2 regions of the Agromyces mangrovi (ex Wang et al. 2018) genome follow, and region 2 is predicted to be linked to the other one. Evidence: riboswitches for the same ligand, from Rfam matches in the RefSeq annotation. Region 2 holds a riboswitch; the other holds the start of a gene.
What was found. Region 2 has a riboswitch for glycine ahead of gcvT (glycine cleavage system aminomethyltransferase GcvT). Riboswitches for the same ligand answer to the same signal wherever they lie in the genome.
Positions count from the first base shown of each region.

Region 1: it holds a riboswitch for glycine, as region 2 does, so the genes downstream of both, QUE38_RS04605 (L-serine ammonia-lyase) here and gcvT (glycine cleavage system aminomethyltransferase GcvT) in region 2, are expected to answer to the same signal.

Region 1 covers NZ_AP027737.1:953,124-967,743, reverse strand. Annotated here, with positions in the region: gene QUE38_RS04620 (DMT family transporter) at 1-811, opposite strand, end outside; gene QUE38_RS04615 (GTP pyrophosphokinase) at 960-1,787, shown strand; gene QUE38_RS04610 (DNA/RNA non-specific endonuclease) at 1,802-2,629, shown strand; glycine riboswitch at 2,689-2,787, shown strand; glycine riboswitch at 2,791-2,874, shown strand; gene QUE38_RS04605 (L-serine ammonia-lyase) at 3,020-4,372, shown strand; tRNA gene QUE38_RS04600 (tRNA-Phe) at 4,454-4,526, opposite strand; tRNA gene QUE38_RS04595 (tRNA-Asp) at 4,614-4,687, opposite strand; tRNA gene QUE38_RS04590 (tRNA-Glu) at 4,719-4,791, opposite strand; gene QUE38_RS04585 (M23 family metallopeptidase) at 5,168-6,463, shown strand; gene QUE38_RS04580 (FAD-dependent monooxygenase) at 6,512-7,696, shown strand; gene QUE38_RS04575 (hypothetical protein) at 7,756-8,268, opposite strand; gene ppa (inorganic diphosphatase) at 8,268-8,753, opposite strand; gene tilS (tRNA lysidine(34) synthetase TilS) at 8,822-9,880, shown strand; gene hpt (hypoxanthine phosphoribosyltransferase) at 9,986-10,537, shown strand; partial or broken gene ftsH (ATP-dependent zinc metalloprotease FtsH) at 10,638-12,655, shown strand; partial or broken gene folE (GTP cyclohydrolase I) at 12,664-13,104, shown strand; gene folP (dihydropteroate synthase) at 13,255-14,103, shown strand; gene folB (dihydroneopterin aldolase) at 14,096-14,467, shown strand; gene folK (2-amino-4-hydroxy-6-hydroxymethyldihydropteridine diphosphokinase) at 14,467-14,620, shown strand, end outside.
Region 2 covers NZ_AP027737.1:403,939-418,558, forward strand. Annotated here, with positions in the region: gene gcvP (aminomethyl-transferring glycine dehydrogenase) at 1-573, opposite strand, end outside; gene gcvH (glycine cleavage system protein GcvH) at 642-1,040, opposite strand; gene gcvT (glycine cleavage system aminomethyltransferase GcvT) at 1,136-2,284, opposite strand; glycine riboswitch at 2,337-2,428, opposite strand; glycine riboswitch at 2,430-2,516, opposite strand; gene QUE38_RS01890 (NUDIX hydrolase) at 2,678-3,451, shown strand; gene nadA (quinolinate synthase NadA) at 3,448-4,842, shown strand; gene nadB (L-aspartate oxidase) at 4,844-6,355, shown strand; gene nadC (carboxylating nicotinate-nucleotide diphosphorylase) at 6,352-7,215, shown strand; partial or broken gene QUE38_RS01910 (cysteine desulfurase family protein) at 7,212-8,356, shown strand; gene QUE38_RS01915 (hypothetical protein) at 8,353-8,526, shown strand; gene QUE38_RS01920 (DHA2 family efflux MFS transporter permease subunit) at 8,686-10,191, shown strand; gene QUE38_RS01925 (substrate-binding domain-containing protein) at 10,222-11,949, opposite strand; gene QUE38_RS01930 (nitroreductase family deazaflavin-dependent oxidoreductase) at 12,143-12,601, opposite strand; gene QUE38_RS01935 (hypothetical protein) at 12,703-13,356, shown strand; gene QUE38_RS01940 (Fpg/Nei family DNA glycosylase) at 13,405-14,265, opposite strand; gene QUE38_RS01945 (PadR family transcriptional regulator) at 14,386-14,620, shown strand, end outside.

The DNA of each region.
Region 1 (14,620 bases), 550 kb from region 2:
TGAGCGTCGAGACGGTCGCGGCGGTGAGGTGCCGGAGGCCGGCCGCGAAGAGCAGGTACGCGAGGGTCGTGGTGACGAGGCCCAGCCAGAGGCCCATCACGAGCCCGTCGGGAGTGGCGAGCCACGAGGCATCCGTCGCGAGCAGCAGCGGCAGGCTCACCACCGCGGCCGACCCGAAGATCGCGCCCATCGCTCCCGACCCCGACCAGTTCCGCTCGAGCAGGCCCTTGCTCGCGAGCGCGTAGACCGCATACGACAGCCCCGCGCCGAGCGAGGCGGCGAGGCCGAGCGGGTCGATCGCGTGCTCGGCGTCGCCGCTCGCGAGTCCGAGGGTCGCGATGCCCGCGGTCGCCACGACGGTCGAGAGCGCCCAGTGGCCCGACGGCCGGTGTCCGCGGAACGCCCACTCGAGCAGCCCCGTGAGCACGGGGGCCGAGCCGAGGGCCACGACCGTGCCGACCGCGACGCCGTTGCGCTCGGTGCCCGCGAAGAACGCGGGCTGGTAGGCGAGCACGCCGATGGCGCCGGCGACGACGATGGCCGCCGAGACGAGGCGCGCGCGGCGCGCGTCGGTCGTCGGCGCGGAACCGGTGGGCGCGCCGTCGAGTACGGGCATCTCGGGCACGAGCGCGTCGTGGTCGCGCGGCCGGCGGCGGGCCAGCACGAGGGCGATCAGCGCGAGTGCGCCGCCGCCGATGAGGATGCGGGCCGCGCCCAGCGAGAGCGGATCGGCCTCCGGCCCGAGGGCCTGCGCCGTGCCGGTGGTGCCGAAGCACACGGCCGCCGCGAGCACGGCGAGGACTGCACGCATGGCGCTCAGTCTCGCACGCGCGGGGCGGGCGCCTGCGCGTGTGACGGGCTCGTGGTCGCGGGCCGGCCCAGGGGCATCCGTCGCCCTATCACGACGGTTCATCGCGTGTGCACAGCGGATCCAGAGACAGCCCCCGTAGGTTCGTCGCGTGACCCCAACGACCCCGGGACCCGACCTCGACAGTGCCGCAGCCGCGTTCGACGGCGTCGACGACCAGGGGCTCCAGGCCCTGCGCGCGCTGCAGGACGAGTTCGTGCGCTTCCTCCAGCGCTACAAGTTCGGCATCGACGAGATCGTCACGAAGCTGTCGATCCTGCGCGAGGACTTCGCCGCCTCCGACCGCGGCAACCCGATCGAGCACATCTCGAGCCGGCTGAAGTCGGCCGACTCGATCGTCGAGAAGATACAGCGCAAGGGCGTCGAGCCGAGCTTCGAGGCCATCCGCGAGCAGATCACCGACATCGCCGGCGTGCGCGTGACGTGCAGCTTCGTCTCCGACGTGTACCGCGTCTTCGACGTGCTGACCAGCCAGTCCGACGTGCGGGTCGTGCGCGTGAAGGACTACATCGCCGAGCCCAAGGACAACGGCTACCAGAGCCTGCACGCCATCATCGAGGTGCCCATCTTCCTCTCCGACGGCATCGTGCCGGTGCTGGTCGAGGTGCAGTTCCGCACCATCGCGATGGATTTCTGGGCCAGCCTCGAGCACAAGATCTACTACAAGTACGACGCGCAGGTGCCCGCCGAGCTGCTCGACGGGCTCAAGCAGGCCGCGGTGACGGCCGCGCAGCTCGACGCCGACATGGAGCGGCTGCACCACGAGGTGCACGGCTCGGGTGCGACGGGCGCGGTCGCCCAGGTCGTGCCCGAGGAGCCGGTGCCGGATGCCGCGGGCCAGGCGCTCGCCGACGTGCAGCCGGGCGACCACGCGGTGCGCGCGCTGCACGACTACCGGCTGCGCACCCGACGGGTCTGAGGCGGGCGCGGGCGATGGGGGAGATCGGCGCGGGCTACGACGAGGGCTTCCTCGGTACCGCCGTGCCGCTGCCGCACGTGACGGATGCCCCGCCGGGGCGGCACGTCGTGCTCGACTCGACGCACTTCAGCGTGCTGCTCGACACCGTGCGCCGGTTCGCCGCCGTGACGGGCGTGAACGTCGACGGCTCGTTGCTGCTGGACCTGCCCCGCGACGACGACTGGCGGCTCGACGACCGCGTGCCCGCGTCGGCGCAGGCCGGCCCCGAGGTGTACCTGCGCAACGACTTGGACCGTGGTCACCTCGTGCGCCGGCGCGACCCGGTCTGGGGCGCGCCCGAGGTCGCCGCGCAGGCGAACGCCGACACGTTCACCTACCCGAACGCGGCCCCGCAGGCGAGCGGCTTCAACCAGTCGCGCGAGCTCTGGCTCGGCCTCGAGGACCACGTGCTCGCCTTCGCCGAGGCGACGGATGCCCGCATCAGCGTGTTCACCGCGCCGGTGCTGCGCCGGACCGACCCGGAGTACCGGGGCATCCGCGTGCCGCTGTCGTTCTGGAAGGTCGTCGCCTGGGTCTCGGGCGAGGCGCTCGTCTCGGCGGCCTTCCTGCTCGACCAGACGCCGCAGCTGAACGCCGACGAGCTCGCGCGGCGGATGGGCCTCGTCGGCGACGTGGTGCCGCCGCTCGGCCCGTTCCGCACGTTCCAGGTGCCGGTCGCCGACGTGGCCGCGGTGGCGGGGGTCGACCTCGGCGACCTCGTGGCGGCCGACGTGCTCGGCGCGCAGGCACTCCGGCCCCGCCGCATCCGCCTCGAGTCGTTCGACGATGTCGTGCTCGCATGAGCAGCGGCCCGGGCACCGGCGGCACGCCGTGTTAGCGTGACGACCAGCAACTGAACACCCGCATCGTGGCGGGAGAGCTCGCCCGGGTCCGCCGGGCGGCGCCGTAGGAGCAAGTCCCTCCCCGGGAATCTCTCAGGCACCCGCACCGTCACGACAGGGAACTCTGGAAAGCAGCAGGCCGCGGCCGGCTCACCGACGGGGCAAGGCGGCGCGAGCCGCACGAATCTCTCAGGTCGTCGACAGAGCGGGGAGGAACCACCCGACGTCGGCACGCGCCGACCACGACCTGGGAGTTCCGATGACCTGCACCACGTGCACAGCACCCGAGCGGATGCCACGGGCATCCGCACCCCTCATCGCCGGGTGCGCACCGTGCTGAGCGCCCTCGACATGTTCTCGATCGGCATCGGCCCGTCGTCGTCGCACACGGTCGGGCCCATGCGCGCAGCGCGCCGGTTCGTCGACGCGCTCGCTGCCGACGGGCGCCTCGGCGACGTGGGCCGGGTGCGGGTCGAGCTGTACGGGTCGCTCGGCGCGACGGGCAAGGGGCACGGGTCGGATGCCGCGGTCGTCCTTGGCCTGCTCGGCGAGCACCCGGAGACGGTCGACACCTCGGACGTCGGTGCACGCGTGGCCCGCGTCGCCGAGGAGGGCGCGCTCCGCCTCGGCGACATCCGCGAGATCCCGTTCCACCCGGCCGAGGACGTCGTGCTCCACCTGCGAAAGCGCCTGCCAGGCCACCCGAACGGCATGACGTTCGAGGCGTTCGACGCGCGCGGCGCGAGCGTGCGCACGGCGACGTACTACTCGGTCGGCGGCGGATTCGTGGCGGACGACCTGAACGGGCATCCGGCCGTCTTCGAGCAGGTCCCGGTCCTGCCCTTCCCGTTCGCGAGTGCGGCCGAGCTGCTCGACCACTGCCGCCGCGAACGGATCGACATCGCCGGCGTCATGCTCGCGAACGAGGCCGCGTGGCGGCCCGAGACGGAGACGCGCACCGAATTGCTGCGCATCTGGCGGGTCATGCGCGAGTGCGTCGAGAACGGCTGCACGAGCGACGACGAGCTGCTGCCGGGATCGCTGCGCGTGCGTCGCCGCGCCCCGGGCCTGTTCCGGAAGCTCGACGCCACGGCGGACGACGGCGACGCCATGCGCGCCATGGACTGGGTGAACCTCTACGCGCTCGCGGTGAACGAGGAGAACGCCGCCGGCGGCCGCGTCGTCACCGCCCCCACGAACGGCGCGGCGGGCATCGTGCCGGCCGTGCTGCACTACGCCGACCGGTTCGTGCGCGAGCTCGACGACGACGCGGTCGTGCGGTTCCTGCTGACCGCGGCGGCGATCGGCATCCTGTGCAAGCGCAACGCCTCCATCTCGGGCGCCGAGGTCGGCTGCCAGGGCGAGGTCGGCTCGGCGTGCTCGATGGCCGCGGCCGGCCTGTGCGCGCTCCTCGGCGGCACGCCCGAGCAGGTCGAGAACGCGGCCGAGATCGGCATCGAGCACCACCTGGGCCTCACCTGCGACCCGGTCGGCGGGCTCGTGCAGATCCCCTGCATCGAGCGCAACGCCATCGCGAGCAGCAAGGCCATCAACGCCGCCCGCATCGCGATGCACGGCGACGGCTCGCATCACGTCTCGCTCGACCAGGCGATCGCGACCATGCGCGAGACCGGTGCCGACATGAAGCGCAAGTACAAGGAGACCTCGCTCGGCGGCCTCGCCGTGAACGTCATCGAGTGCTGAGGGGCTCGCAGCGAGCGGATGCTCCGGGCACACGCAGCCGGAAACGCGAAGAAGCCCGGGCGAACCCGGGCTTCTCTTCGGTGGCTCCGACGGGCGTCGATCCCGTGACCTCACGATTTTCAGTCGTGCGCTCTACCAACTGAGCTACAGAGCCTGGTGCATCCGAGGATGCGGTCGGCCGGGGCATCCGAAGATGCTCCCGATACGGATATGGGCTCTCGAGGAGAGCCCATGACCGAAGCGACCCTGACGGGACTTGAACCCGCGACCTCCGCCGTGACAGGGCGGCACGCTAACCAACTGCGCCACAGGGCCTTGCGTATGAAATTGTATCCTTCGTTCAGCGTGACCCCAACGGGATTCGAACCCGTGCTGCCGCCGTGAAAGGGCGGTGTCCTAGGCCGCTAAACGATGGGGCCGGGTGTCGTGCTGGGCACGACCGCCGACAGCCAAGCATACGTGCAGTTCCGCCAGATTCCAAAACGAGGTCGGAACCGATCCCACGACGTGCCGAAGACGCTCCCGGCTGCCGGCGGGCGCGTCGGTAGCGTCACGCTCGACACGTCCCTCGTCCGGGGGCCGAGCATCAGGTCGGCCGTCAATACCGAGGATCGCACGGTCCGTTGTTACTGTGGCTGATGTTGCGTATGTGACAGATGTGACGAACGTGACCAACCGGCCAGACGGCGGGAGCGGGGAGCAATGCACCACACGGCGGGGGATGCGACGGGGGTCGCACCGCGGCGAACGAGCCGCGCGCGCACGATCGCGCCCGCCGTCCGCCGCGTCGTGGGCGTGCTGGGAGCGCTCCTCCTCGTCGCGACCATGTCGATCGCCACGCCCGCGCCCGCGACCGCCGCCGAGTACCCCACGTGGGACGAGGTGAAGAAGGCCAAGGCCAACACCGCAGCGGGCGCCGCCGCGGTCACCGAGATCACCGACCTCATCGCGCAACTCGAGACCCGCGTGGCAGAGACCCGCGCCGAAGCCGAACGGCGCACCGACGAACTGCTCGCGGCGCAGCAGGCGTTCGACGACGCGAACCGGCGCGCCGAGGAGATCCAGCAGCAGGCCGACGAGAGTGCGGCGGAGGCCGCCGAGGCCGAGGAGAACGCCGGCCAGCTCGCCGCGCAGCTCTATCGCGCGGGCGGCACCGACCTCGGCATCAACCTCATGTTCGAGGCCGGCACGGCCGAGGAGACCGACGAGCTGCTCGCCAAGCTCGGCAACATGAGCAAGATGGTCGAGCGCGCCGCCGGCGTCTACGAGGAGGCCCTGCAGGCCGCGAACACCGCGCAGGCGCTCGGTGAGCAGGCCGCGGTCGCACGAGACGAGCGCGAGGTGCTGCGCATCGCGGCCGAGGAGGCCCTCGTCGCCGCGCAGGAGGCGCAGGCTGCGGCGGAGGCCGCGCTCGCCGAGTCCGAGGACAAGAAGATCGAGCTCGAGCAGCAGCTCGCCTACCTGAAGGACAAGGAGGCGACCACGATCGCCGCCTACCAGGAGGGCGAGCGCAAGCGGAAGGAAGAGGAGGAGCGTCGGCGCAAGGCCGCCGAGGCCGCGGCGCGCGCCGCGGCCGCACGGGCCGCTGCGGCGGCGGCTGCGGCGGCGGCTGCTGCCGCGGGTGGTGGCGGTGGCGGTGGCGGCGGGCTCCCCGGCGGCACGACCAGCAGCCAGGGCTGGGCGGTCCCCGCGTACGGGTACATCAGCGGCTACTACGGCCCGCGTACGAGCATCTGCACGCCCGGCGGCTGCTCGGGCAGCTACCACTACGGCACCGACCTCGCGACCGGCTGCTCGGCGCCGATCTACGCCGCGGCGTCCGGCAGGGTCGTCTACGCGGGGTGGTCGGGCACCTACGGCAACTTCATCAGGATCGACCACGGCAACGGCTTCTCGACCGGCTACGCGCACATCCGCTCGGGCGGGGTGTTCGTCGGCTACGGGCAGACCGTGAGCGTCGGGCAGAACATCGCGAGCGCGGGCAGCACGGGCGCATCGACCGGATGCCACCTGCACTTCGAGGTCTTCCAGAACGGGTACCGCATCAACCCGCAGCCGTTCATGGCTGCGCGCGGGGTGCCGCTGGGCTAGCCTCGCCCCGAGGCATCCGCTCGCCGTACCCGACCCGAGGAGCCGCGCATGCACGCCGTCATCTGCGGAGCCGGGATCGCCGGGCTCGCCGCCGCCATCTCGCTCGAGCGCCACGGTTGGCGGGTCACGCTCGTCGAGCACGCGCACGAGCTGCGCGACGGCGGGTACATGATCGACTTCTTCGGGCCGGGGTACGACGCGGCCGAGCGCATCGGCATCCTCGACGACCTGCGCGAGCGCGCGCACGAGGTCGATCGCGTGGAGTGGGTCGACGAGCACGGTCGCGCGCACGCCCGGCTGCGGTACGACCGCATGCGCGACGCGCTCGACGGGCGCCTGTTCTCGCTGCTGCGCGGCGACGTCGAGCGTGCGCTGCGCGAGGCCCTGCCTGCCGCGGTCGAGCTGCGCTTCGGCACCACCGTGACGGGCGTCGTGCAGCATGACGGCGGCGTCACGGTCGAGCTCGGCGACGAGCGCGTCGAGGCCGACCTGCTGGTGGGCGCCGACGGCATCCACTCCGGCGTGCGCGCGCACGTCTTCGGCCCCGAGGGGCGGTTCCTGCGCCCGCTCGGCCTGCACACGGCGGCGTGGTTCTTCCGCAGCGACGCGGTGCACGACGCGATCGCCGACCGCTTCGTGATGATGAGCGTGCCGGGGCGCATGGCCGGCGTCTACGAGGTGGAGCCGGGCCTGTTCGCCACGTTCTTCGTGTTCGAGGAGGAGTCGGCCGAGATGCCGTCCGATCCGCTCGCCGCGCTGCGGGAACGCTTCGGCGACCTCGGCGGGTTCGTGCCGGCGATGCTCGCGGCCGAACCGGTCGGCGACGTGTACTACGACCTGGTCGCCCAGGTCGAGGCGCCGGCCTGGCACGACCGCCGGGTCGTGCTGATCGGCGACGGTGCCTACGCGGTCTCGCTCGTCGCCGGACAGGGGGCGTCGCTCGCGCTCTCCGGCGGCGTCGCGCTCGGCGAGGCGCTCGACGTCGGCGCGCTCGGCGGGGGCGCGGACGCGATCGAGGCCGCGCTGCAGGCCTTCGAGGTGCGCGTGCGACCGTCGGTCACCGAGAAGCAGGCGGCCGGGCGCAAGACCGCGAGGTGGTTCGTGCCGTCGAGCCGCTTCGCGATCGGGATGCGCAACCTGGCGATGCGGGTCGTCGACCTCCCCGGCATGGGCCGGCTGGTCAGCCCGGCGATCGGCGTCGACGCGAAGGGGTTCGCCCCGCCGACGCGCTGAGCGCGGGTCGGGCGATACCTGTCGGCCGCGAGAGAATCACCGGTCCCGCCGCGAACGGATCAGTGCACGAGCACCTTCAGCAGCGCCAGCAGCCCGCCGAAGCTCGCGGTCACGAGCGCGCCGAGGATGCGCAGGTGCATCGGCGCGCCCCGCCGCTGGTGCGCCAGGTACCCGAGCACGCCGAGCAGCACGATGCACGACCACAGCGCGAGCCACGTCGCCGGGGCGTCGGGCACGATGCGCAAGGTGCCGAGCAGCAGGATCGCGCAGGGGATGAGCGCCGAGACCAGCAGGCCCCACGAGGCGCGCGCCGCCAGCCGGAAGGACTCGGCGAGGCTCAGCGCAGCGTCGTCCTCGAACCCGTGCCGCGCGATCGTGCCCGCGTAGACGTGCGCGGCCCAGAACACGAGCACCGTCGCCACGACCGTGACCAGCACCTGCCACGACGTGGTCGCGTGCGACCCGCCGATCACGATCATGCCGGCGACGAGCAGCACGCCGTAGACGGCCTGCTCGGTCGCCAGGCCGGCACGGATGATCGGGTGCCGACCCGACGCGGAGTTCTCGGGCATCAGTGCCCGGGGAACGCCTCGAACGCCTTGGCGATGAGCGACTCGGCCTCGGCGGCATCCGCCCAGCCCTGGGTCTTGACCCACTTGCCCGGCTCGAGGTCCTTGTAGTGCTCGAAGAAGTGCTGGATCTCCTTCTTCGTGTACTCCGGCACGTCGGCGACGTCCTGGATCCAGTCCCAGCGCGGGTCGCCGGCGGGCACCGCGATGACCTTCGCGTCGCCGCCGCCGTCATCCTCCATGAGGAACACGCCGACCGGGCGCACGGTCACGCCGACGCCGGGGAACAGCGGGTACTGGGTGAGCACGAGCACGTCGAGCGGGTCGCCGTCGTCGCCGAGGGTGTTCTCGAAGAACCCGTAGTCGGTCGGGTACATGAAGTTCGTGTACAGCACGCGGTCGAGGAAGACGCGGCCGGTCTCGTGGTCGACCTCGTACTTGTTGCGGCTGCCCTTCGGGATCTCGATGATCGCGGCGTACTCGCCCATGGTTCTCCTTGTTCTGGGGATGCCCCGGGGCTCGCTGCCGCGCGGGAAGACGGGAATAAGGTTACTTGATGCCCTCCGATGCCCAGCGGGCCGGCCGCCCCCGGCTCACCCCGCCGATCGCCGACGTGCGACGGGCGGTGCGCGGCGCACTCGAGGGTCTCGGCGGCGGGGTGCAGGGCGAAGCGGATGCCCCTGGGCGCACCGCGCCCGCAGCCGACGCGCCGCTCGTGCTCGTCGCCCTCTCCGGCGGCCCCGATTCGCTCGCCCTCGCCGCGGGCGCCGCGTTCGAGGCGCCCCGTGCGGGCCTGCGCACGGGCGCGGTCATCGTCGACCACGGGCTGCAGGATGGGTCGGCGGATGCCGCCGGGCGGGCGTCCGCGCAGGCGCGCGCGCTCGGGCTCGACCCGGTCGTCGTGCGCACGGTCGAGGTGTCGGCGACGGGCGACGGCCCCGAGGCATCCGCCCGCACCGCCCGCTACGCGGCGCTCGATGCGGTCGCGCGCGAGACCGGCGCCGTGGCCGTGCTGCTCGGCCACACGCTCGACGACCAGGCCGAGACCGTGCTGCTCGGGCTCGCCCGCGGTTCGGGCGCGGGCAGCCTGCAGGGCATGGCTGCGTCGAGCGGCCGATACGCCCGGCCGCTGCTCGGCATTCGACGCGAGACCACCCGGCAGGCCTGCCTCGATGCGGGGCTCGACCCGTGGGACGACCCGCAGAACGCCGACCCCGCGTTCGCCCGGGTCCGGGTGCGCGACGAGGTGCTGCCCGTGCTCGAGCGCGCGCTCGGACCGGGCGTCGCCGAGGCGCTCGCGCGCACCGCCGAGCAGCTGCGCGAGGACGAGGCCGCGTTCGCCGACCAGATCGACGAGTTCATCGAGGAGCTCTGCGAGCCGGCCGAGGCGGGCATCGCGGTGTCGGTCGCGGCGCTCGCCGCGAACCCCGCCGCGCTGCGGCAGCGCATCATCCGGCATGTGGTCGCGAGCGAGTTCGGCACGGCGCTCTCGCGCGTGCAGACGCTCGACGTGGCCCGGCTCGTGACCGACTGGCACGGGCAGGGGCCGCTCGACCTGCCGGGGTGCCGGGCGGCGCGCGTGGGCGCGCGCCTCGTGTTCACCGCGGCGGGCTGAGCGAGGCATCCGTCGCCCCTGCCCGCATCGCCCGCATCGCGCGCACGCCCGCGGCCTCGTAGGCTCGTACCGAACGGCGGGCGAACCACGAGGAGCAGAGCCACAATGCGCGCGAGCGACATCGAAGCAGACCTGACCGAGGTGCTCTGCACCGAGGACGAGATCCACGCGAAGCTCGCCGAGCTCGCCCGGCGCATCGAGGCCGACTACGAGGGGCGCGACCTGCTGCTCGTGGGCGTGCTGAAGGGCGCCATCATGGTAATGGCCGACCTCGCCCGCGAACTCGACCGGCACGTGCAGACCGACTGGATGGCCGTGTCGTCGTACGGTGCGGGCACGGTCTCGAGCGGCGTCGTGCGCATCCTGAAGGACCTCGACACCGACCTCTCCGGCCGGGACGTGCTCATCGTCGAGGACATCATCGACTCGGGGCTCACGCTCTCCTGGCTGACCTCGAACCTGCGCACGCGCGGCGCCTCGTCGGTCGAGATCTGCGCGCTGTTCCGCAAGCCCGAGGCGCTCAAGGTGCACGTCGACGTGAAGTACGTCGGCTTCGACATCCCGAACAAGTTCGTCGTGGGCTACGGCCTCGACTACGCGGAGAAGTACCGCAACCTGCGCGACGTCGGCGTGCTGGCGCCGCACGTCTACTCGTAGCATCCGCTCGACCGGCCGCTCCGGGCCGCAATCGCTGCCACGCAGCCCACAGCGAACACTCGGCGGACGCCGAGCACCCGCGAGGTAGCCTTGCAGCACCATGAACTTCAAGAAGATCCTGCGCGGGCCGCTGCTCTACATCCTGCTCGCGGTCGTGGCCGTGTGGATCGGATCCACGCTGATCACCGCCTCCGGTTTCCGTGAGGTGTCGACGCAGCAGGGCCTGGAGTTCCTCGCCGACGGCGACGTCGCGGCCGTCAAGATCGTCGACGGTGAGAACCGCGTCGACCTCACGCTCGCGACGGCCGACGAGGAGTACGGCTCCGAGGTGCGCTTCTACTACGTGACCCCGCGCGGCGAGGACGTCATCAACGCGGTCAACGCCGCAGCGCCGGCCGACGGGTTCACCGACGAGGTGCCGCAGTCGAACTGGTTCCTGTCGATGCTCGGCATCCTCCTGCCGCTGCTGCTGATCGGCGTGTTCTTCTGGATCATGCTGTCGAGCATGCAGGGCGGCGGCAGCCGCGTGATGCAGTTCGGCAAGTCGAAGGCGAAGCTCGTCTCGAAGGAGAGCCCGAAGGTCACGTTCGACGACGTGGCCGGCGCCGAGGAGGCCATCGAGGAGCTCCACGAGATCAAGGAGTTCCTGAAGGAGCCGGCGAAGTTCCAGGCCGTCGGCGCGCGCATCCCCAAGGGCGTGCTGCTGTACGGCCCGCCCGGCACGGGCAAGACGCTGCTCGCGCGCGCCGTCGCGGGCGAGGCTGGCGTGCCCTTCTACTCCATCTCGGGTTCCGACTTCGTCGAGATGTTCGTCGGCGTCGGCGCCTCCCGCGTGCGCGACCTGTTCGAGCAGGCCAAGCAGAACGCGCCGGCCATCATCTTCGTCGACGAGATCGACGCCGTCGGCCGCCACCGCGGCGCCGGCATGGGCGGCGGCCACGACGAGCGCGAGCAGACGCTCAACCAGCTGCTCGTCGAGATGGACGGCTTCGACCCGAAGACCAATGTCATCCTCATCGCCGCGACCAACCGCCCCGACATCCTCGACCCGGCGCTGCTGCGCCGGGCCGGTTCGACCGCCAGATCGGCGTCGACGCGCCTGACCTGAACGGCCGCCGCCGCATCCTCGAGGTGCACGGCAAGGGCAAGCCGCTCGCCAAGGGCGTCGACCTCGAGGTCGTCGCACGCAAGACCCCCGGTTTCACGGGCGCCGACCTGGCGAACGTGCTGAACGAGGCCGCGCTGCTCACCGCGCGCTCGAACGCGCAGCTCATCGACAACCGCGCGCTCGACGAGGCGATCGACCGCGTCATCGCCGGTCCGCAGCGCCGCACCCGCGTGATGAAGGACAAGGAGAAGCTCATCACCGCGTACCACGAGGGCGGGCACGCCCTCGCCGCGGCCGCGATGAACTACACCGACCCGGTCACCAAGATCACGATCCTGCCGCGCGGTCGCGCCCTCGGCTACACGATGGTGCTGCCGCTGGAGGACAAGTACTCGGTCACCCGCAACGAGCTGCTCGACCAGCTCACCTACGCCATGGGCGGCCGCGTCGCCGAGGAGATCGTGTTCCACGACCCCTCGACGGGCGCCTCGAACGACATCGAGAAGGCCACCTCGACGGCCCGCAAGATGGTCACCGAGTACGGCATGAGCGCGAACGTCGGCGCCGTGAAGCTCGGCCAGGCGCAGGGCGAGGTGTTCCTCGGACGCGATATGGGCCACCAGCGCGACTACTCCGAGCGCATCGCCGAGGAGGTCGACGCCGAGGTGCGCGGGCTCATCGAGCAGGCGCACGACGAGGCGTGGACGGTGCTGAACGAGAACCGCGACGTGCTCGACAGGCTCGCCGCGGAGCTGCTCGAGCACGAGACGCTCGACCACAACCAGATCGCCGAGATCTTCAAGGACGTCACGAAGCTGCCCGAGCGCCCGCTCTGGCTCTCGAGCGACCAGCGTCCGGTCTCCGACCGCCCGCCGATCGAGATCCCGGTCGCGAAGGCGCCGATCGACGCCGGCGCGGTCGACGGCGGCATCGACTCCGACCCGGAGGTCGCCGCCTCGCAGGAGTCCAGCCGCCCGGCGCGCTCCAACCCGCGCCCCGCAACCGCCTGACCCCGCCCATGGGCGACGCGATCGACGGGCCGCGCATCGAGGCCGCCGTGCGCGAACTGCTGCTCGCGATCGGCGAGGACCCCGACCGGCCGGGCCTCGAGCGCACGCCAGCGCGGGTCGCCGAGTCGTTCGGCGAACTGTTCGCGGGGCTCGACGCGGACCCGGTGGCGGCGCTCGGCGAGCCCGTGCCGCTCGGCACGACCGACGCGGGCGAAGCGACGACGTCCGACACCGTGATCGTGCGCGACCTCGGGTTCCGCTCGGTCTGCGAGCACCACCTGCTGCCGTTCCTCGGCACCGCGCACGTCGCGTACGTGCCCGACGGGCGGGTGGTCGGCCTCGGCCGCGTGCCTGCCGCGATCGACGTGCTCGCCGCTCGGCCGCAACTCCAGGAGCGCCTCGCCGACGAGATCGCCGACGCCCTCGAGGCCGCGCTCGCCCCGCGCGGCGTGCTCGTCGTGCTCGAGGCGGTGCACGGGTGCGTCACGAGCCGGGGGCGCGTCAGTCGCAGAGCTCGACCGTCACCGTCGTCGCCCGCGGGCTGCTCGCCGACCCCGCCAGGCGGGCGGAGGCGATCACCCTCATCGGCGGGCGGGCGGATGCCTGAGGCCGGCGTGCCGACCGGTGCGGAGGCCCGCCCGGGGCATCCGCTCGTCATGGGCGTCGTGAACGTCACGCCCGACTCGTTCAGCGACGGCGGCCGGTGGTTCGGCACCGACGCCGCGGTCGTGCACGCGCTCGACCTCGTGCGCGACGGCGCCGACATCGTCGACGTGGGCGGCGAGTCCACGCGGCCCGGGGCGGCGCGGGTCGACCCCGAGGAGGAGCTCCGGCGCGTGGTGCCGGTCGTGCGCGAGCTCGCGGCGCTCGGCCTGCGGGTCAGCGTCGACACCATGCGCGCCGCCACCGCCGCGGCCGCCGTCGAGGCCGGGGCGACCATCGTCAACGACGTATCGGCCGGACTCGCCGACGCCGAGATGGCGCGGGTCGTCGCGGGGTCGGATGCCACCTACGTCGCCATGCACTGGCGCGGCCACTCCGACCGCATGGACGCGCTCGCCGAGTACGGCGACGTCGTCACCGAGGTGCGCGACGAGCTCGCCGCGCGGGTCGACGCGCTCGAGGGCGCCGGCGTGGCGCGCGACCGCATCGTGATCGACCCGGGCCTCGGGTTCGCCAAGCGCGCCGAGCACAACTGGCAACTGCTGGCCCGGCTCGACGAGCTCGGCGCGCTCGGGCTGCCCGTGCTGGTCGGCGCCTCGCGCAAGCGGTTCCTCGGCGCGCTGCTCGACGCGGACGCCCCGGTGTCGGCGCGCGACCTGCCGACGGCCGTGGTGAGCGTGCTGAGCGCACGCGCCGGCGCGTGGGCGGTGCGCGTGCACGACGTGGCGTCCACACGCCTCGCGCTCGCGGTCGGCGAGGCGTGGCAGAGTGGTGGCCGTGAGTAGTGCCCGAGACCGCATCTCGCTGCGCGGCATCCGCGTGAGAGCCCACCACGGCGTCTTCGACTTCGAGCGGGAGCAGGGGCAGGAGTTCGTCATCGACGTCGACGCGCGCCTCGACCTCGCCCCCGCCGCCTCGGGCGACGCGCTCGCGGCGACCGTGCACTACGGCGAGCTGGCCGAGGAGGTCGCCGCCGCCGTGCGCACCGACCCGGTCGACCTCATCGAGACCGTCGCCGAGCGGGTCGCGGCGGTCGTGCTCGCGCACGACGCCGTCGAGGAGACCACGGTGACGGTGCACAAGCCGCAGGCGCCCATCGCGGTGCCGTTCGACGACGTGGCCGTGACGATCGTGCGGGGCCGGGCGTGATGGCCCTGTTCCGCCAGCGCAGGGGCGACCGCGGCACCCACGTCGTGCTCGCGTTCGGCAGCAGCCTGGGCGACCGCGAGGGCACGATCGGGCAGGCGATCGCCGACGTCGACATGCTGCGCGAGACCCGCGTCGAGGCCATCTCGCCCACCT
Region 2 (14,620 bases):
GAACGCGCCGAAGCACTCCCCCAGCTCGGACGGGTCGGTGTCGGCAAGCGGCAGCTCGGCGAGCTCGATGCCCACGGCCTCGGCGCGCGAGCGCAGCAGCGCGAGCGTCTGCGGCAGCGCGTCGGCGTCGACCACGAAGCGGCTCGTCTTCGCCTTCGATGCGCGGCGGGCCAGCAGCATCCCCTCGACCACCGCCGTGCCCTCGTCGAGCATCGACGCGTTGGCCGTGTCGAGCCCGGTGAGGTCGGCGACCATGGTCTGGAAGTTCAGCATCGCCTCGAGGCGGCCCTGCGAGATCTCCGGCTGGTACGGCGTGTACGCGGTGTACCAGGACGGGTTCTCGAGCACGTTGCGCTGGATCACGGCCGGGGTGATCGTGCCGAAGTAGCCGAGGCCGATCATCGACGTGCGCACGGTGTTCTCGTCGGCGAGCGCCCGCAGCTCGGCGAGCGCCCGCAGCTCGGTCGCCGCCTCGGGGATCGACGAGGAGATGACCTCGCGCATCTGGATCGCACTCGGAACGGCCGCGTCGACGAGCGCGTCGAGCGAGTCGTAGCCGAGGGTCGCCAGCATGAGGCGCTGGTCGTCGCGGGTGGTGCCGATGTGCCGGCGCCCGAAGGCGTCGAGGTCGTACGTGTCGCTCACTCGCCCGTGACCTCGCGGTACTGCTCGAGGCTCAGCAGGTCGCCGGGGATCTCCGCGACCGTGACCTTGATCAGCCATCCGTCGCCGAACGGGTCGCTGTTGAGCAGCTCGGGCTCGGAGACCGCACGCTCGTTGACCTCGGTGACCGTGCCGTCGACCGGCGAGATCAGCTCGCCCACCGACTTGGTCGACTCGATCTCGCCCACGACCTCGCCCGCGGCGACGGCCGTGCCGACCTCGGGCAGCTCGAGGAAGACCACGTCGCCGAGCTTGTCGGCCGCGTAGGCGGTGATGCCCACCACCACACCGCCGGCGTCGACGCCCTCGGCGGGGTCCTCGTCGATCAGCACCCACTCGTGGTCGCTGGTGTACTTCAGGTCGTTCAGGTCGGTCATGGGGTTCCCCTCGGGTGATGGTTCGCGGTGCTCGTGCGGTGCGGTGCGGTGCGGTTCGTGGTGGCTGGCGATGGCGGATGCCGGTGGGCGACGCCTTACTTCTCGCGGCGGTAGAACGGCAGGTCGACGACGGATGCGGCGATGCGCGTGCCGCGCACGTCGACGTACAGGGTGGTGCCCGTCGCCGCGTGGCGCGGGGCCACGTAGGCCATGGCGATCGGGTGGCCGAGCGTGGGCGACAGCGCGCCGCTCGTGATCACGCCGACCTCGGAGGCATCCGCCCCATCGCCGTCGAAGAGCGCGTACCCCGCGCGGCCCGCGCGGCGGCCCTCGCTCGCGAGTCCGACCAGCACCGGGGCATCCGCCGCCGGCCCCTCCTCGCTCGCGGCGCGGCCGACGAAGTCGACCTCCTTGCCGAGCGCGACGACGCGGCCGAGCCCCGCCTGGGCCGGGAAGGTGTCGCGCGTGAGCTCGTGGCCGTACAGCGGCATGCCCGCCTCGAGGCGCAGCGTGTCGCGGCTCGCGAGGCCCGCGGGCACGAGGCCGTGCGGTTCGCCCGTCTCTGCGAGCGCCTCCCAGAGGGCGGGCGCCTGGTCGGGCGAGACGTAGAGCTCGAAGCCGTCCTCGCCCGTGTAGCCGGTGCGGGCGACGAGCACGGGCTGCTCGGCGTACTCGGCCGCGACCGCGCGGTAGTACTTCATGCCCGTGACGGCATGCACGAAGTCGTCGTGGTCGTTGCCGTCGCCCTGGATGCCGAAGCCGGGCGTGTTCGTGAGGATCTCGAGGGCCTTCGGCCCCTGCACGGCGATGAGCGCCATGTCGTCGGACTCGTCGAACACCTCGCAGTCGAACGGCGCGGTGCGGGCGCGCAGTTCGTCGGCGACGTGCTCGGCGTTGGCCGCATTGGCGACGACGAGGTAGCGGTCGGCACCCGTGCGGTAGACGACGAGGTCGTCGATCACGCCGCCGTGGCGGGCGAGCAGCAGGGTGTACTTCGCCTGGCCCTCGACGCTGGCCGAGAGCTTCCCGGCGAGCGCGTAGTCGAGCGCGCGGTCGGCCTCGGGGCCGACGACCACGATCTCGCCCATATGCGAGAGGTCGAACAGGCCGGCTGCGGTGCGCACCGCCCTGTGCTCGGCGAGGTCCGACGAGTAGCGCACGGGCATCTGCCAGCCCGCGAAGTCGGTGAAGGTCGCGCCGGCGGCGCGGTGGATCGCATCGAGGGGGCTCAGGCGTTCGGTCATGGAGTTCTCCTGTCGTCGCACGGCGCGCGCGGCATGCTGCCGCGGTCGAGAACTCCCCTCTGTCATGTGCCTGAGAGTTTCACGGCCCCGTGGGGTCGCTTTCACCGTGGGCGGGATGCTCATGGCATCCGCTTTTCAGAGCGGCCTGCTCGCTGCGGTCTGTGACCTGAGAGATTGGCGGGGAGGCTTGCTCCTTCGGTGCCGGCCCAGCCGGCTCTCCCGCAACGCGTCGATGGCCCGATATGCGATTGTGCGCACAGCCTACCAACCGAACCCGCGAATCCCCCGCACGCATCTCGCGTGGTCGCGGGCGCGGGCGGTTTGGTGTTCGGGTCAGGGTGACACTAAGATGGCTGGAGCTTCGAGTCAGAGTGACACTTAGGGGTGGGGCGGATGCCGCTGGAGCCTGCGCGCACGCACGACGCACGCCTCGCCGTGTCGACGGTGATCTTCGCGCTGCGCCGCGACGAGGCATCCGGCCTGCCCTCGCTCTGGATCCCCCTCGTGCGCCGCACGCGCGATCCGTACCTCGACGACTGGGCACTGCCCGGCGGCTGGCTGCCCGACGACGAGGAGCTGTCGGATGCCGCGGCCAGGACGCTCGGCGAGACCACCGGCCTCTCCCCCAAGTACCTCGAACAGCTCTACACGTTCGGCGCGCTCGGGCGCTCGCCCGGCGGCCGTGTCGTGTCGGTCGTGTACTGGGCGCTCGTGCAGTCGGACGAGGCCGAGCGCGCCACGACCGACGAGAACGTGCGCTGGTGCGCCGCCGACTCGCTCGGTCGCCTCGCCTTCGACCACAACCGCATCGTCGAGTACGCGCTCTGGCGCCTCCGCACGAAGATGGAGTACGCGCGCATCGCGCACGCGTTCCTCGGCGACACCTTCACCCTCGCGCAGCTGCGCGAGGTGCACGAGGCCGTGCTGCAGCGTCGGCTCGACCCCGCCAACTTCCGTCGCACGATGGAAGCGTCCGGCACGCTCGTCGACACCGGCGAGCGCCTGTCGGGCACCCCGCACCGGCCGCCGAAGCTCTACCGCTACGACGCCTCGATCGACCTGGCCGACGCCGGGCCGCTCGCCAGAACCCGCGCGCTCGGCAACGGCGCGCACCCCGATCGGGACGCAACCGACCCGATCCTGCCCCACCCGAGGATGAGAGCATGACCATCGCAACGCCCCCCGCCCGCGACGAGGCACAGGTCCGTCGCGCGGCATCCGTCGACCGCAGCATCCGGCTCATCCAGACCGGCGCGACGACCGGCGAGACCTGCACGCCCGAGCTCGCGAAGGGCCCCTGGGAGTTCGACCGCGGGCCGATCGGCTACGGCCCCGGGTCCTCGATGGGCGACGTGATCCCGACCGGCTCGCCCCGCCAGGGCGACCTGCCGGAGTCGTACCGCACCGCGTCGCAGGACGAGCTGCACGAGCGCATCGAAGCCGCGAAGGCCACGCTCGGCGACCGCGTCGTCGTGCTCGGCCACTTCTACCAGCGCGACGAGGTCGTGCGGCACGCCGACTTCGTGGGCGACTCGTTCCAGCTCGCGAACGCCGCCAAGGCGAAGCCCGAGGCCGAGGCGATCGTGTTCTGCGGCGTGCACTTCATGGCCGAGACCGCCGACATGCTCTCGGGCGCCCACCAGGACGTCATTCTGCCGAACCTCGCCGCCGGCTGCTCGATGGCCGACATGGCCGACCTCGACTCCGTCATGGAGTGCTGGGAGGAGCTCGAAGAGGTCTACGGCACCGAGCCCGACGCCGACGGCCGCGTGCCGGTCATCCCGGTCACGTACATGAACTCGTCGGCGGCGCTCAAGGGCTTCTGCGGCGAGCGCGGCGGCATCGTCTGCACCTCGTCGAACGCCGAGACGGTGCTCGAGTGGGCGTTCGAGCGCGGGCAGCGCGTGCTGTTCTTCCCCGACCAGCACCTCGGCCGCAACACGGCGAAGGCGATGGGCGTGCCGCTCGAGCAGATGCCGATGTGGAACCCGCGCAAGCCGCTCGGCGGCTCGACCGAGGACGAGCTGCAGGATGCCCGGGTCATCCTCTGGCACGGCTTCTGCTCGGTGCACAAGCGCTTCACCGTCGACCAGATCGAGACCGCGCGCGCGGAGCACCCGGGCGTGCAGGTGATCGTGCACCCCGAGTGCCCGATGCCGGTCGTCGACTCGGCCGACGGCTACGGCTCGACCGACTTCATCGTGAAGGCGATCCAGGCGGCGCCGGCCGGCTCGAGCTTCGCCATCGGCACCGAGATCAACCTCGTGCAGCGCCTCGCCGCCGAGCACCCCGAGCACGAGATCTTCTGCCTCGACCCCGTGGTGTGCCCGTGCTCGACGATGTACCGCATCCACCCGGGCTACCTGGCGTGGGTGCTCGAGGAGCTCGTCGAGGGGCGCACGGTGAACCCCATCACGGTGCCCGACGAGGTGGCGGGCCACGCGCGGGTGGCACTCGAGCGGATGCTGGCGGCCAAGCCGCCCGCCGGCGCCGTCGCGAAGGCGGGCACGCGCGTCTCCGACGCCATCGCGGCGCCCACCCCCGGCGCACGGGGCTGACATGGCCGCCGTCGTGGTCGTCGGCAGCGGGCTCGCGGGCCTGCTCGCGGCCGTGCGCGCCGCCGACGCGGGGCACCGCGTGACCGTGGTCACCAAGGGCCCGCTCGACGAGGGCAGCACGCGCTACGCGCAGGGCGGCATCGCCGCCGCGCTGTTCGCCGACGACTCGGTCGACGCGCACGTGCTCGACACGCTGCGCGCGGGCGCCGGGCACTGCGACCCCGCCGCCGTGCGCGTGCTGTGCGAGGAGGGGCCGGCGCGCGTGCGCGACCTGATCCGGTTCGGCGCCCGGTTCGACCGCGACGAGTCCGGGCTGGCACGCGGGCTCGAGGCGGCGCACTCGCGTGCGCGCGTGGTGCACGCGGGCGGCGACGCGACCGGCGCGGAGCTCATGCGGGCGCTCGTGGCGACCGTGCGATCGCGCGCCGTCGAGCTGGTCGAGCACGCGATGCTCGCCGACGTGCTCACCTGCCGGGGCCGCGCCTGCGGCGTACGCCTCCTGATCGACGGCCAGCTCGTCGACCGCCCGGCCGACGCCGTGGTGCTCGCCACGGGCGGCACCGGGCAGCTCTTCGGCCGCACCACGAACCCCGCGGTCGCGACCGGCGACGGCGTGGCCGCGGCGTGGCGGGCGGGCGCCCGGGTCGCCGACCTCGAGTTCACGCAGTTCCATCCGACCGCGCTCGCGACCCCTGGCGCCCCGCTGATCTCCGAGGCCGTGCGCGGCGAGGGGGCGGTGCTGCGGGATGCCTCCGGCGAGCGCTTCATGCCGTCGCGGCATCCGCTCGCCGAGCTCGCGCCGCGCGACGTCGTGGCCCGCGAGGTCGCCGCGGCCATGCGACGCCATGACGCCGCACCCGCGTACCTGGACGCGACCGCGCTCGGCGGCGCGTTCCTCGCCCGGCGCTTCCCCGGCATCTATGCGGCAACGCGCGCAGCCGGGTTCGACTGGTCGCGCGAGCCCGTGCCGGTCACGCCCGCCGCGCACTACGCGATGGGCGGCATCGCGACCGACCTCTGGGGGCGCACGAGCGTGCCCGGCCTCTTCGCGGTCGGCGAGTGCGCGCGCACCGGCGTGCACGGCGCCAACCGCCTCGCATCGAACTCGCTGCTCGAGGCGGCCGTGTTCGCCGATCGCGCCGCGCGGGTGCTCGACGCGCCGTTCCCGGCCGCGCACGGGGTCGTGCGCGCGCGGCAGGACGCCCCGGGCCCAGCCCTCGCCACCCGCGCTGCCGGCGAGCCGTTCTCTCGCGCTGCGCTCCAGGACCTGATGTGGACCCGTGCGGGCCTCGAGCGCTCGGGCGACGGCCTGGCCGAGGCATCCGCCCGGCTCGACGAGTGGACCGCCGACCCGGCGCCCACCGTCTCAGCCATCGAGGATGCGAACCTGCTGCTGCTCGCCCGCCTCACGGTCGACGCCGCGCTCGCCCGCCGCGAGTCGCGCGGCGCGCACCACCGACTCGACCACCCCGACCGCGATCCCGCGCTCGGCGCGCTCCCGGAGGCCGCATGACCGCCCTCACGCCCGCACAGCTCGACCGCATCGTGCAGGCCGCGCTCGACGAGGACGCCCCGTGGGGCGACCTCACCTCCGAGACGCTCATCCCCGCCACGGCGCAGGCGCGCGCCGACCTCGTCGCCCGCGAGCCCGGCGTGATGAGCGGCGCCGCGGTCTTCGCGGCCGCGTTCCGCCTCGTCGACCCGCGCATCGCGGTCGAGCAGGTCGTGCCCGACGGCGACCGCTTCGCCGCGGGCGACCGGCTCGCGAGCGTCGCCGGCCCGGCGCGGGCGGTGCTGCGCGCCGAGCGCATCGGCCTGAACTTCACCCAGCGCATGTCGGGCATCGCGACCCTCACCGCGAGCTACGTCGACGCCGTCGCCGGCACCCGGGCGCGCATCGTCGACACCCGCAAGACCACGCCGGGCCTGCGCGTGCTCGAGCGGCAGGCGGTGCGCGACGGCGGAGGCCGCAACCACCGGTTCTCGCTGTCGGACGCGGTCATGGCGAAGGACAACCACCTCGCCGTGCTCACGGCCGACGGCACGAGCGTGACCGATGCCCTGCTGGCGGTACGCGAGCGGATGCCCCACACGGCGCACCTCGAGGTCGAGGTCGACCGCCTCGACCAGGTCGAGGACGTGCTCGCGGCGGGCGTCGACACGATCATGCTCGACAACTTCTCGCTCGACGACCTGCGCGCGGGCGTCGCGCTCGTGGACGGGCGCGCGGTCGTCGAGGCGAGCGGCGGAGTGAACCTCGACACGGTGAGCGCGATCGCGGCGACGGGTGTCGACGTCATCTCGGTCGGCGCGCTCACGCACAGCGTGCGCTCGCTCGACCTCGGTCTCGACGTGGTGGTCGGCGGGCCGTGATCTACCTCGACCACGCCGCCACGACCCCGGTGCGCCGCGAGGCGCTCGAGGCGATGTGGCCGTACCTGACCGGCGAGTTCGGCAATCCATCGAGCCACCACCGCGTGGGCGAGGCCGCGGCGGCGGCCCTGGCCGACGCACGCGCCGCGGTCGCGCGGGTGCTCGGCTGCCGCCCCGGCGAGGTCACCTTCACGTCGGGCGGCACCGAGGCCGACAACCTCGCGGTCAAGGGCATCGCGCTCGGCGCTCCGCGCGGACGGCACGTGGTCACCACTCCCATCGAGCACGAGGCCGTGCTCGAGTCGGTCGACTTCCTCGCGCGCGTGCACGGCTTCGAGGTCACCATGCTGGCGGTCGACGCGGGCGGCCGGGTCTCCCCGACCAGCTCGCCGAGGTGCTGCGCGATGACACGACGCTCGTGAGCGTGCAGCTGGCGAACAACGAGATCGGCACGGTGCAGCCCGTCGCCGAACTCGCGGCCGTCGCGCACGCGCGCGGCGTGCCGATGCACACCGACGCCGTGCAGGCGGCCGGCTGGCTGCCGCTCGACCTCGGCGCGCTCGGCGTCGACGCGCTCTCGCTCTCGGGCCACAAGGTCGGCGCGCCGAAGGGCTCCGGCGTGCTCGCGGCGAGGGGGCGGATGCCACTGGAGCCCGTGCTCCACGGCGGCGGCCAGGAGCGGGGCCGGCGCTCGGGCACCGAGAACGTGGCCGGCGCCGTCGCGCTCGCGACCGCGTTGCGTCTCGCGGAGGACGAGCGGGAGGAGGCTGCGGCACGCGTCGCCGCCGCCCGCGACGCGCTCGTCGCGCGCGTGCTCGCTGACGTGCCGTCCGCACGCCTCACGGGCGACGCCGAGCACCGGCTGCCCGGCACGGCATCGTTCGTGTTCCCCGGAACGAGCGGCGAGGCGGTGCTGCTCGAGCTCGAGCAGCGCGGTGTCGTGGGCTCGAGCGGGTCGGCCTGCGCGGCCGGCAGCGACGAGCCGTCGCACGTGCTGACCGCGATCGGGCTGCCGGCCGAGATCGCGCAGACCGCCGTGCGGTTCACGCTCGGGCGGGACGCGGACGCCGAGGACGTTGCCGCTGCGGCGGCATCCGTCGCTTCGGCCGTGTCGGCGGTGGGCGGTATCGTGTCGGCATGAGCGATTCGACTCCGACCACCGGCGACGACCAGCGCGACGCCGAGGCCCGCGCCGCACACGAGCGCGAGGTCGAGGAGCGCCTCACCGACGAGCTCGCCCCCGAGGAGCAGCTCCTCAAGGGCTGGCTGCCCGAGGCGTCGCCGACCGACGGGCCCGCGCCGGCCCCGTAGCCCCTTCCCGCGGCCGCTCGGCCGTACGCACGCTGCGCGACGACGCGCGCCGTTCGTCCCATTCCGGGAATAGCCGTCCGCTCTCGACGGTTGCCCGGCTGTATTCGCTTCGCCGACCCCGGACCCGGCCGTGCCCGGTCCGCAGTGAGGAACCACCCCGTGACCGACCGCTCCACCCGACTCGACCCTGCCGCAGGGACCGGCTCCACGCCGACGGCGGACGCGGTTCGGGCCGCGCGCGACTCGCGCGTCATCTGGCTGCTGCTCGCGGCCTCGTTCGTCGTGATCCTCAACGAGACGATCATGGGCGTCGCGATCCCGCACCTGCAGACCGACCTCGGCATCACGGTGCAGGCGGCGCAGTGGCTGACCACGGCGTTCATGCTGACCATGGCCGTGGTGATCCCGATCACCGGGTTCCTGCTGCAGCGCTTCCACACCCGGCCGGTGTTCATCGCCGCGATGAGCCTGTTCTCGACCGGCACGCTGATCGCGGCCCTGGCCCCCGGCTACGAGGTGCTGCTCGGCGCCCGCGTGGTGCAGGCGACCGGCACCGCGATCATGATGCCGCTGCTCATGACCACGCTCATGACCCTCGTCGCTCCGAAGGACCGCGGTCGCATCATGGGCCGCGTCTCGACCGTCATCTCGGTCGCGCCGGCGATCGGCCCGACCATCTCGGGCCTCATCCTCAGCTACCTCTCGTGGCGGTGGATGTTCTGGATCGTGCTGCCGATCGCGGTGGCGATGCTGCTCATCGGCATCCGCCGGGTCGAGAACGTGACCGAGCCGCGCGTCGTGCCGATCGACGTGTTCTCGGTCGTGCTCTCGGCGTTCGGGTTCGGCGGCATCGTGTTCGGCCTCAGCCAGATCGGCGGCGCGGCCGAGTCCGGCGGCGAGGCCGGCGGCAACGCGACCACCATGTGGATCTCGCTCGCGGTCGGCGCGGTGGGCCTCGCGGCCTTCATCCTGCGCCAGGTGATCCTGCAGCGGAGCGACCGGGCCCTGCTCGACCTGCGCACGTTCCGCTCGCGCAACTTCTCGATCTCGATCGGCCTGATGGCGATCATGATGCTGACCCTGTTCGGCACGATCATCCTGCTCCCGATCTACATGCAGAGCGTGATCGGCTTCGATGCGCTGCTCGCCGGGCTCCTGCTGCTGCCGGGCGGGCTCGTCATGGGCCTCGCGGCGCCGACCGTCGGGCGCCTGTTCGACCGGTACGGCCCGACCGTGCTGCTCGTGCCGGGCAGCGTGATCGTGAGCGCCGTGCTCTGGTTCCTGGCGCTCTTCGCGACCGAGACGACCCCCGCCTGGGTGGTGCTCGCCGCGCACGTGACGCTGAGCCTCGGCCTCGCGTTCATGTTCACGCCGTTGTTCACTGCGGCGCTCGCGTCGGTCGAGCCGAAGCTCTACTCGCACGGCAGCGCGATCGTCGGCACGGTGCAGCAGGTCGCCGGGGCCGCCGGCACCGCCTTGTTCGTGACGGTGATGGCGGCGCAGAACGCTGCCCTGCAGGCGCCTGCGGTGACGGATGCCGCCGCGGCGGCCGGCGGCGTGCGCGCCGCGTTCCTCGTGGGCGCCGTGCTCTCGCTGTTCGCGATCGTCGGTTCAGCGCTGGTGCGTCGCCCGGCGGACATGCCGGCGGGCGTCGTCGGGCACTGAGCGGGCGCCCGACGCGGCCCGGCTCGCGGCTCAGCCGCAGTCGGGTCGGCAGGTGCGCTGCGAGAGCGCGGTGACGAGCACGTCGCCGAGGTCCTCGGGTTCGGTCGCCGAGTAGGCGGCACCGCCGGTGGCGTTGGCGATGCGGGTCATCGCCTCGAAGTCGGTGTCGGGTCCGAACCCGATCATGATCACCGGAACGGGCTGCAGCGGATCCTGCAGCTCCTCGAGCTCGGCGAGCAGCGTGTCGAGGTCGATGCCGTTCGCGTCCTCGTTGCGACCGTCGGTGATGAGCAGCACGGAGTTGACGCGTTCGGGGTCGTAGGTCTCGGTCACGCGCTGCACCGCGGCGAGCGTGGTGTCGTATAGGCCGGTCGCACCGCCCAGTCGCTCGGGCAGCGAGGCGATGATGCCCGCGATCTGCTGCAGGTGCGCGGCGTCGGCGAGCGGACCGATCGGGGCGAGCTCCTCGTAGTCGAGGTCGCCGTTGCGGGCGGTCGAGAACGCCCAGACGCCCATCTGCACCTCGCCCGAGAACTTCTGCATGGCGCCGAGTGCGGCCTGCTGGAAGATGTCGATGCGGCGCAGCCCGTTGCCGGCCGGGTCGAGCATCGACCCGGAGACGTCGATGACGGCGAGCATGCGGCCGCGGAGCGTCAGCACGCCCCACTGGCGCAGCAGCGCGACCTGGTCGGCGCCCGCGGGCGCCGCGAAGGTCGCCACCGGCTCGGCCACGACGCCCGGGGCGTCGAGCTCGCCGGAGCCGTCTGCCGTGCGGAACCCGTGCGCGGCGAGCACGTCGGCCGCGTCGGAGATGGCCCGTTCGAGGTCGGTCAGCAGTTCGGCGCGCGTCGGCGGGGTCCACGCGTCCGGATCCGCCTGATCGGCGTCGGCCGCCGCGTCCTCGGTCGTGTCGGCGGCATCCGACTCGGCATCGTCGGACCCGTCGGCCGCCGCGGGCAGCCGGACGAACGGATACGTCATCGCGGGCGTGCCCTCGGCCGGGTACACGGCGACGAGCTGCTCCATCGGCTCGTCGGCGTTGTAGTCGGCCACGGCCTGCTCGGTGACGATGGCCATGGTCGGCTCGGCGGCTGCGACCGTGGCTCCGAAGGCGGCATCCGTCGACGCCGGGATGGTCTTGCCGAGCTCGATCATCGCGCCGGCGAGCTGGGTCGGGTCGTCGGGGTCGGCGATGCCGGCCAGGGATGCGAGGGCCGCGAGGCTCGACGCCGAACCCTCGGGGTCGGGCAGCAGCATCCGCGTGCCGCCGGTGAACAGCGTGCCCCACCCCGGCGCCGCCTCGCCGAGCGACGCCGCCTGCTCGGCCGGCGTCGCGAAGACGACGGGGGTGGATGCCACGTCGAGGCCCACCGACACGGCCGGCGCGGGCCTGCCGAGCGAGGTCGCCGTCGCCGTCATGCGGTCGACCCACGCACCCGAGCTCGGGATCCACACGTCAGCGGGGTCTCCCGTGCCGGTGGCCACGACCGCCGCCGTGTCGGCCGACTCCTGAGCGCGCACGGTCGTAAGTGCACACCCATCGGATGCCTCGTCGAACGTCTCGGCGACAGCCGAGACGACCGGGGCGATGGTCGGGTCCGCGACGATGACGAGCTCGGTCGGCTCGTCGCATCCGTCGGGCTCGGCGGCGAACATCGAGCCGCTGAGCAGCGGGTCGAGCATGCCCGTCGCCCACGCGGCACCCGCCCCGCCGACGAAGAGGAGCGCGACGAGAGCTGCGGTGATCCCCACGAGCATCGGTCGGCGTGGTTGCTTCGCCGGCGCAACGCTGTGACGGCCCACGCTCACTCCAATGCCCACCGGGCACTGCGGCGGCACCGGTGACTCGTTCGCTTCGTTCGGGTCCGCGCCTGGGGGGCACGGATTCCAACAGTGTAGGCGACTCTCCGAGCGCCGGAACTGGAGCTCCCCTACAAGGGTGGAGAGATCCTCAGCGCCGCTCGCGCTCGGCGAGCCGGAGGCGCACGATCGGGATCTCGGGGTCGTCCTCCCCCGTGGCATCCCGCATCATCTGCTGCAGCGCCGCCCACGCCTTCGGATACCGCTCCGCATAGCGGGCCAGCACCTCGGCACCACCCTCCGCGTCGAGCAGGTCGGCCTCGGCGGGCCGGCGACGGATGCGACCGGTGCTGACGTGGCACGACGGGTCGGCGCGCAGGTTGCGGTACCACTGCGACCTCGGGCCGAAGCCCGACGCGACGAACACGGTGCGCTCGTCGGGCCGGTCGACCACCTCGAGCACGACGAACCGCGGTTCGCCCGAGGTGCGGCCGGTGTGCTCGAGCATCATGAAGCGGCGTCCGAGCAGCACCCCCAGCCCGGCCCGGTACAGCGGGATCGGCAGGCGGACCACCCAGCGGGTGCGGATCAGCTTCGCGGCGAGGCTCACCGTGCGCATGATGGCGCACGCAGGGCGTGCGCGCAAGGGCATTGCACCGCGCCTCCGCGGGGACTTGGCTGTGTGGTCGAACCTCACGAAGGAGGACCCACGTGGACACCACCACGCTCATCTGGATCATCGTCGGAGTCGTCGCCGTCATCGCGGTCGTCGTCGCCGTCGTGCTGCTCACCGCCGGCAAGCGCCGCCAGGCTCGCCTCGAGGCCGACCGGCGCAAGGCCGCCGAGCTCCGCGCCGAGGCCGACGAGGCCGACCGGCAGGCGCGGGAGCGCGAGGCGTCCGCGGCGCAGGCCCGTGCGGAGGCCGCGCGGTCGCAGGCCGAGGCGGAGGAGGCGCAGGCGCGCGCCCAGCAGGCTCGCCTCGACGCCGAGGAGCGCGCCCGTGAGAGCGAGGAGCGGCAGGCCGAGGCGGCCGAGGCGCGCTCCTCCACCGACGAGACGCGGCGGAAGGCCGATGAGATCGATCCGGACCGGCGCAGCGCCAAGGAGGCCGAGCAGGTCGACGAGCAGCGCACCGAGGAGACGAGCGCCGAGGAGCGCCGCGTCGAGGAGCCCCGGGCGAACGAGCCTCGCGCCGACGAGACCGGTGCCGAGGAGACGAGCGCCGAGGAGCACCACGAGGCCCACGCCGCCGGGCGTCACGCGGCGGATGACCCGTCGGCCGCGCCGAACGACGGCCGCACCGACGCCGACCGCGCCGCGCACGAGCGCGACGCGAGCTCGGAGCGGGCACGCCCCACGGCGTGACCGACGGCGGCGGATGCCGGACCACGCGAGTCACCGGCATCCGTCGCCCTACTTCAGCAGGCGCGACATGCGGCGGTCGGCGAGCAGCTTGCCGCCGGTCTGGCAGGTCGGGCAGTACTGCATCGAGCGGTCGGCGAAGTGCACGTCGCGCACGGTGTCGCCGCACACCGGGCACGTCTCGCCGCCGCGCGCGTGGACGCGCATGCCCTGGCGCTTCGCGTCCTTGAGCTCGGCGGCCGGTCGCCCCTCGGCCGCCTCGACCGCACCGCGGAGCGTGTCGCGAAGCGCGTCGTAGAGCCGAGCGACCTCCTCGTCGTCGAGCGATGCGGCGAGCGCGTACGGCGACATCTTCGCCACGTGCAGCACCTCATCGGAGTAGGCGTTGCCGACGCCCGCGATGAGCGACTGCTCGCGCAGCACGCCCTTGATCTGGGTGCGGCGGCCCGAGAGGATTCCGGCGAACACCTCGAGCGTGAAGTCGTCGCCCAGCGGCTCGGGCCCGAGGGAGGCGATGCCGGGCACCTCGGCCGCGTCGCGCACGACGTACACCGCGAGCGACTTCTTCGTGCCCGCCTCGGTGAGGTCGAACCCCGAGCCGTCGTCGAATCCGACGCGCATCGCGATGGGCGACTTGCCGGGCCGGATGCGGCTGGCGGGGAGCTGCTCGTACCAGCGCAGCCAGCCCGCGCGGGCGAGGTGCGCGACGAGGTGGACGCCGTCGACGTCGAGGTCGAGCCACTTCCCGTGCCGTGCCGCGCCCGTGACGGTGCGCCCGACGAGCTCGGTCAACGGCGGGTCGAAGGTCTTGAGCGCGGAGAACGAGGTCATGAGGGCCGAGCGGATGCTGCGCCCGACCGTCCGCCCGCGCAGGAACCCCACCAGCGCGTCGACCTCGGGCAGTTCCGGCATGCCGACAGTCAACCAGTCGCATTCGCGCGCATCCACCCTTGCGCGCGCATCACCACAGGTATATCGTGAGACGATATAGCGACCCACGAGTGATCTGCTCGCGAGCGACGGACGGAGACCATGACCGACACCCAGCCCCGCGACCTGCTCCCCCTGACGGAGCCGGTGTTCCACATCCTGCTCGCACTCGTGGACGACGAACGCCACGGCTACGCGATCATGCAGGAGGTGCGCACGCGCACCGATGGGGACGTGACGCTGGCGCCGGGCACGCTGTACGGCGCGATCAAGCGCCTGCGCGGCCTCGGGCTCATCGAGGAGTCCGACACGCGCGTGGATCCGGAGCTCGACGACG